Regions from separate parts of the Neobacillus sp. DFD-2R genome, predicted to be linked through region 1. Evidence: predicted binding sites of a transcription regulator. Region 1 holds the regulator's gene; the other holds the start of a gene.
The links. The regulator LexA, encoded in region 1, represses DNA repair genes until DNA is damaged. The targets are predictions, from matches to a motif close to CGAACATATGTTCG.
Positions count from the first base shown of each region.

Region 1 (3,896 bases):
TTGAGTTAAGCGATACAGCCCGTCAATTCATTGCTGGTATTCTAAAGCACGCTCCAAGCTTTACAGCGGTAACAAACCCAACTGTGAATTCTTATAAGCGTTTAGTCCCTGGCTATGAAGCGCCTTGCTACGTAGCATGGTCTGCAAGAAACCGTTCACCACTAATTCGTATTCCGGCATCACGCGGATTAAGCACACGTGTAGAAGTGCGTAGCGTTGACCCTTCAGCAAATCCGTACCTTGCAATGGCTGTGCTTTTAAAAGCTGGTTTAGACGGCATTAAAAACCAATTAACTCCACCGGCACCAGTTGACCGTAACATCTATGTGATGAGCAAGGATGAAAGATTAGAAGAAGGCATTATTGATCTTCCGGCTACACTCGCTCAAGCCTTAGATCAATTAAAATCTAATGAAGTAATCGTTTCGGGTCTTGGAGAGCACATCTTCGAACACTTCGTAGAAGCGAAAGAAATCGAGTGGGATATGTTCCGTACAGTCGTTCACCCTTGGGAACGCGAACAATATTTGAGCATGTATTAATAAAAAAAGTCTTGAGGCTCTATGCTTCAAGGCTTTTTTTGTATATGGGCAATCCGGATTTTTTTTTAATTAGTTAAAGATGATCCCCGCAAAATGAAGGATGAGGTCAATGATAGCGGGTGCCCTTATTTCTCCGACTTAGGTGAGAGTATCGCCAGTGTTTAGGAGGATACTTTCTGTTTTCCCTAATTACAACTTTATTCAATTTAAAAAAAATTATTGATAAAAAATTTTAAGGATAGAAAATCTCCAATAGAGCATCTGGGCCTTAAGAGGTCTATTAATTAAAATTGGAGGTAATTATGGATAATAACACTAAGAAAAAAATTGAAGATGAAGTGAAAAAAAGGTTGATGTTGAAATTGCCCAAGAATTTAGTGACGTTAGACAGCAATTAACGCATCTGCAAAGTACACTTAGTAGTTTACAGCAAGGACAGCAACAATCTAATCAGCAAATGGGGATGGGACAAATGGGCCAACAAAATCAATTACAATAATTTAATTCATTAGTTATTCTTACTTGATGTCATCGAGGGTTCAAGTTGTAAGGACTGAATCCTCGATATTGAACAATAACCTTCCCCAAACCGCTAACATTTATGCTTTTAATATGCCCCTATAATTTAAAAATGAATTATCAACGAAAAATTGTATTTTTATCCTCGATCCAAACAATAAGGGCCAAAGTCAGCGATCGTAAAAAATTGTCCAAAGAAAATGAGCCGGCACACTTTTGTGCCGGCTCGTTTTCTTTTAATGAATATGTCTATATACACCAATAACTTTGCCTAAAATAGAAACATTCCTCAAAATAATCGGTTCCATTGTAGAATTTTCCGGCTGCAAACGAATATAATCTTTTTCTTTAAAGAATCGCTTACAGGTGGCTTCATCTTCTTCCGTCATTGCAACAACAATATCACCGTTATTTGCCGTTGGCTGCTGTTTGACAATCACGTAATCTCCGTCAAGAATTCCTGCTTCTATCATACTTTCACCCATGATTTCCAGCATAAATACCTGCTCATCTGCAGGTGCCAGCCTTTCAGGAAGAGGAAAATATTCTTCAACGTTTTCAATTGCCGTTATAGGAAGACCGGCAGTAACTTTACCCACCACAGGAACATTTACAACATGGTTTCTTGGGATGTGTGCACTTTCATCGACTTCCAGTATTTCGATTGCTCTTGGTTTGGTAGGGTCGCGTCTAATAAGCCCCTTGCTTTCCAATCGTGCTAAATGTCCATGAACAGTTGAACTGGATGCCAGTCCAACAGCTTCGCCAATTTCACGTACAGAAGGAGGATATCCCTTACTCTTTACTTCTCCTTTTATAAAATCAAGAATATCCTGTTGCCGTTTTGATATTTTTGCCATGAAAAGTTACACCTCGCTCTGGTTAATGTTGTCTTAATTATAACATGTTCTCCAATTTTATACAAACATAAGTTCGAATTTTTATTGACATCAAACGGATGTTCGTATTATAATTAATTCAACAAAAGCGAACATATATTCCTTTACGAGGTGTTAATTATGAGAAAATTGTGGAACCAATACTCTTATGCTATTATACTTTTCGTTTTAAGCTGTTCAGTTGCAATGATGATATCCTGCCATTTTAAATCCGATGACCAAGATAAGTTTGTAAAGCTTACCGTTTCGGAAGGAGATTCGCTCTGGAAAATTTCTGATCAATTTTCCGGGCAGCATTCTCTATCAAACGAAGAATTCGTTAATTGGGTTAAAAGTCATAATAAAATAGAAGATGATCATATTTTTCCAGGTGAAGAAATAGTCATCCCAGTGCCAAAAAAAGCATCAACTGCTACGGAGTTTGCCAGTGCCGCTGGGGAATAGAAAGTGAGATTGATTTTTTATGAAGGCAATTATATACTGCCGGGTCAGTACAACGAAAGAAACTCAGGAAACTTCTTTAAATCGTCAAGAGGAAGAACTGACCCAGCTGGCAAAACAATATCAATTCGAAGTCACTTCGATTATAAAGGAGCAAGCTAGCGGGTATGATCTCGAACGGGATGGAATACTTCAATTATTAGAGGAAATAAAAAATCGGCACATACAAACTGTTTTAATTCAGGATGAAACCAGGCTCGGAAGAGGAAATGCAAAGATTGCTCTTTTGCACGTCATATTAAAAGAGGGAATAAAGCTTTATAGTATTTCACATAATGGTGAATTGCAGTTATCTGAATCTGATTCAATGGTTTTACAAATTGTAGGTATGGTCGAAGAATATCAGCGCAAACTCCATAATATAAAAATTAAGCGCGGAATGAAACGGGCGGTTAATCAAGGATATAAGCCTGAGAAAAATTTAAAAAATCTTGGTGAGAGTTCCGGTCGAGAAAAAATTGAAGTCCCAATTGAAGAGATTGTCCGTTTAAGAAAAAATAAGTTGACCTTTTCTGAAATTGCAGCTATTTTAAGAGGTTTTGGCTATAGCATATCGAAAGCAACTGTACATAGAAGATACCAGGATTATATTGATTCACAAGAAGTGTAGGCCTTTTACCTTGTCAGAAGGCCTTTTATTTAGTAAAATCAGATGTCATGAACTGATATTTTACCGAAGGGAAGATCCTTGAATGCTCTCAAAAGAAAAAATGGCTCGTATCAATGAGCTGGCAAAAAAAGCAAAAGCATCTGGATTATCAGAATCTGAGGCGAAAGAACAAACAAAATTAAGAAGTGAGTATTTAACAACATTCCGTTCTGCTATGCTGGATACATTAACACATACAAAGATTATTGACCCTGAAGGAAATGATGTAACACCGGAAAAAATAAAAGCAAGGAAAAAAAATACTCTTCATTAATTGCAAAGGAATACAATTTTTGTATTCCTTTTTTACATAAAGAGGTCGTTTCTATGTAAAAATATAAAACAAACTGAATTTTGTTACATATTTTAGTCCAATTTCTTGAATAAAAATCCAGAGCACTATAATATTAAGGATGTACTTATTATCCTAGTGAAACAAGAAAGGATGTAACTAATGTTTAATACTGTTGATGATTTATGCGTAACCTCCATTAGAACGCTTTCCATTGATGCAATCGAAAAAGCAAATTCCGGGCATCCGGGTATGCCGATGGGTGCAGCACCAATGACGTATACGTTATGGACTCGTTTTATGAATCAAAATCCAAAAAATCCCCATTGGTTTAACCGTGACCGTTTTGTCTTATCTGCAGGGCATGGTTCTGCGTTGCTATACAGCATGCTTCATTTATCCGGCTACAATGTAACAATGGAAGATTTAAAGCAATTCCGTCAATGGGGAAGTAAAACACCGGGACATCCAGAGTATGGACATACTGAAGGTGT
Region 1 is NZ_CM173228.1:3,886,789-3,890,684, reverse strand. Features, by position in the region: gene glnA (type I glutamate--ammonia ligase) at 1-542, shown strand, start outside; gene lexA (transcriptional repressor LexA) at 1,298-1,921, opposite strand; gene yneA (cell division suppressor protein YneA) at 2,081-2,404, shown strand; gene AC3ANV_RS19410 (YneB family resolvase-like protein) at 2,424-3,071, shown strand; gene AC3ANV_RS19405 (DUF896 domain-containing protein) at 3,154-3,384, shown strand; gene tkt (transketolase) at 3,565-3,896, shown strand, end outside.

Region 2 (3,896 bases), 560 kb from region 1:
TATAGATTTCTGCCCCGCTTAAGTAAGTTGAGGATGATATTTTTTCTGAGAGAAGATGAAAATAGTCCTCGGAATCTATATATTTTCCAAAGACCTCCACTTCAAATTGTTTATAGATTATTTCTAAATCATGTAATTTATCCTTTAAGGCTTTAGAAGAGGTTTGTCCCAAGATTAGCTCTTCCGGCTTGATGCAATAGCGCTTAAATTCAGTAATCATTTGCTCTAACTGCTGAACAAAACCACTCTTATCTGCTGAACGTTGAAATAAATGTAAATTTTCTTTTTGCTCATCAATGATTTTGCGAATTAACATACTCAACCCGACACTGCTTAAATGTTTTCGGCTAATCCCGCCTGTTTCTTGAAGAATTCTCCATGCCAAACGGGAAAAACTATAAACTTGTGCCCGTATCATTCCGCCAAGCTCAGAATCAGTTGATAACCGATATTCAGATAAAAACGTCATCTGTTCCGGAACAATATAAATAATCGGTTTCCCCTCAGGATTTTCTAAGAGACGGTTCCGTATTTCATTCAAACACATCGACGTTTTTCCACTGCCGGACCGGCCAGTTACCATTCTTAATGACATGTATGCCCCCCCTTTTTCTTTTGCTCCGTTGGTAGATTCTTTATCTCTCATTCTACCATAAAAAGGGCACAAACGTTTGGATTAAGCAAAACAGATTTACTCCAAAAATGGTAATTTCTACGGTGCAAAAAAAGAGCACCTGAAGCGTGCTCTTTACTAGTAAATTTTTTTAAAAATGGACATTCACTTCATTCAATGGCCAATATCGTAAATCGACTTTCCCTACGACTTGGTTGGTAGAGATAAAGCCAAAATGCCGGCTATCCCAGCTGCCTAATCGGTTATCCCCCAGTACAAATAGTTTTCCTTCTGGAACCTTATTTTCGCCTGTAATTTCCTTTAAATTAAAGTCTCCAGTTAACTTGACGCCAGGTGTTTTCTTCTTATAGACATCTAAAAAAGGCTCCACATATTTATGTCCGTTGATATACAAATGATCATCCCGATATTCAATTTTATCCCCCGGCAGTCCAATAATCCGTTTGACGAAATCCTCTTTTTCGTTTGCGTGAAAGACAATGACATCAAATCGTTTTAATTCTCCGACCTGATAGCCCAGCTTATTAACAACAAGCTTGTTGCCGTCTTGCAGAGTCGGCATCATCGATTCGCCTTCAACCACATAATTAGAAAAGAAAAATGTTCGAATAAACGAAAAAATAATAATTCCAATTGCAAATGCCTTAACCCATTCTATGCCTTCTCTTTTCCATTCAATCTTCATAGAATCTCCTCCATGTTTCCGCCTTTATCTCCTATCTATTTTCTCATTATCGTCATTTTCCATGCTTCTATTCAATCTAACGTCAATTCTTTTACCCAAATACAAAAACATCCTTAATTCTTCATTAAATACTTACGATAGGTGAAAACATTATTTACTAATAAATTGCTGAAGAGCTTCCTTATTCTTTTCAAGATTGATTTCCAATACGGCTCCTTCCCCTTTAATTCGTGGTTCCGTAAAACTGTTGTCAACTGGGATCCTTAATGTCTCTACATTTCCTTTATTTTTGGAGAAGAAATCCTTAGCCATAAATAACATATCTGTTGTATCCATGTTCGTATTTATAAACGGTGTAATAACGCCAATTAATTTCGGAAGTTTCGGGATTGTTTCAAAGCTTTTAAGCTGGTTCCCAACCGCTTTTAATGCTTCCTGCTGCCGCTTTACACGGCCAAAATCGCCAATTGCATCATGGCGAAAACGGACATAACCAAGTAAATGCTCCCCGTCTAACCTTTGCAGCCCCGGTTCCAATGTAACACCAATATATTCAGACATTTTTTTTTCTACATTAATTTCTACACCATTTGGAAATGCTTCATCAATTAATTGTACAAACCCCTGAAAGTCCGCAATAACATAATATTGAAGGTCAATATCAAAGTTTTCTTTAATCGTTTGTCTTAATAGTTCAGGTCCCCCATATGCAAAAGCAGAGTTGATTTTATGCTTTCCATGTCCCGGTATATTGACATAGCTATCCCTCATTATAGAGGTTAATTTATATGTTCCTCTTGTTTCATTATAGTGAGCAATCATAATCGTATCTGCCCTTGAATTTTCATTTCCCCTGGCATCACTTCCGAGCAAGAGGATATTCGTGTCACCATACTGATCCTTTTTACCTTCAAATGTGTAATTTACCTTATTTTCTTTATTTGTTTTATTAACCTTCTTTAATGATTGGGCAATTCCTTGTTTATATTGATAATATGCATAACCTGCAGTACCGCCAATAAGTACGAGGAAAACAAGTAACACTGATACCCATCTTCTTTTTTTCTTTATATGATGTTTTTCAGATCTCATTCTTGTATCACCCCACCAGGTAATTTTTTATTTTTACATCTAATATGATTAAATTTTTCATTGCATTGTTTCCTTTATAATTCATTTTCCCCAACGAAATATCCTTCTATCAAAAACTTTCTCATATACATTAAACAAAAAACGCAAGCTATAATAAGCATGCGTTTTTTTGTTATTTGATTATTATCTGTAGGTTAAATTTTAAAGAGTTATTGCCTTTTCGGCAATTTTTTTGTATGATTAGAGGAACAAACGTTCGTGTGTATAATATGAAAGGAAACAGTGATGGGGATGACAAGAATTCCAGAGGAAGAGCGAAATATTATGGAAAAGGCCATCTATTTGCCAATGGTTTTAATCGTTTTAAACCGGGATTTATCTGTAGTCGAAAGCAGTCCCTTTAAATTAAAAAAGCCTTATTCAGAATTGATTGAGGAGACTATGAAGGATATACAGAAGGAATTAGCTGAGGTAAAACAGTATATGAAAAAGAATAAACTTCAAGTTACTGAAATTAAACGGGACGATGCCTTTACGATGTATATGTTTATCTATAAAGGTTATGAAGAAAACCACAATTATTTTAATCCACGGATTCGAAATAAGGTTCAAGAATTAATGGTATCTTATTTTCTAAAAAAACACCCGTCCCGTAAAAATAATTAAAGAAAATGTTTTATTATTCTTTTAAAAAGTTTTTTCTACCATATACTCTTGAATATTCTGATGCATTCATTAACTTTGGTCTATTCTGTAAATAAAATAATTTCCTCTCATTTTTTTCAATTCTTTGCATTAGCTTGGTTTTAAAAGAAGAGGTTCTCCCCATTTGCCCCTCAATCGTACAGTATGAAACGGGAAAATAGTAAGATTTTTTATTTTGAAATTTGATCAATGTTTGATGACGGTCAGAGCGCCGATAATTCTCAACATGATCATGTGCAATCCAAATACATTCTTGGCGGCTCGGTGATGTGGTTGGAAAAAAGTAGAGGCTATTTGTCGGTTCAATAACAATCGGAATTTTACGTTTAATATCAGTTAACATTCGTGTTCCTCTTTTTCTGCTTTCGTAATCGCAGCCAAAATAATTACAGCTGTTCTTAATGATATCGAGCGGTTTAAATGGGGCTAAAAATTCATCATCTACCTCAATAATTCGTGTATAAATTTTACTTCCATATTCTACTGGTTCTAAAAACATTGTACATGAATTTACCTCATACTCTTCAATCTGTTTTTCCTTCACCCTTTTCAACTCCTATTCGTTTACTTTTGTTAATCATATCATTTATAAATTTCCTTATCTTTACTTTTTTGGAATTGTTGCTAATTTATTCACAAATAAACGGTAAATTTTTTTTCAGAAAATTGTAAAAATTAATTGATATTATCCGAAAAAATCCATATAATAAGAAAAAGCATCAGAGGTGATTTTCATGAATGAAAAATCCTACACGGAATTAATGAAAATTGGTGCAATGA
Region 2 is NZ_CM173228.1:4,448,019-4,451,914, forward strand. Features, by position in the region: gene addB (helicase-exonuclease AddAB subunit AddB) at 1-595, opposite strand, end outside; gene lepB (signal peptidase I) at 765-1,319, opposite strand; gene AC3ANV_RS22275 (LCP family protein) at 1,470-2,411, opposite strand; gene AC3ANV_RS22280 (YhjD family protein) at 2,703-3,077, shown strand; gene AC3ANV_RS22285 (competence protein ComK) at 3,091-3,660, opposite strand; gene AC3ANV_RS22290 (IDEAL domain-containing protein) at 3,851-3,896, shown strand, end outside.
Region 2: the regulator LexA is predicted to act here: its motif matches at 2,657-2,670, upstream of AC3ANV_RS22280 (YhjD family protein).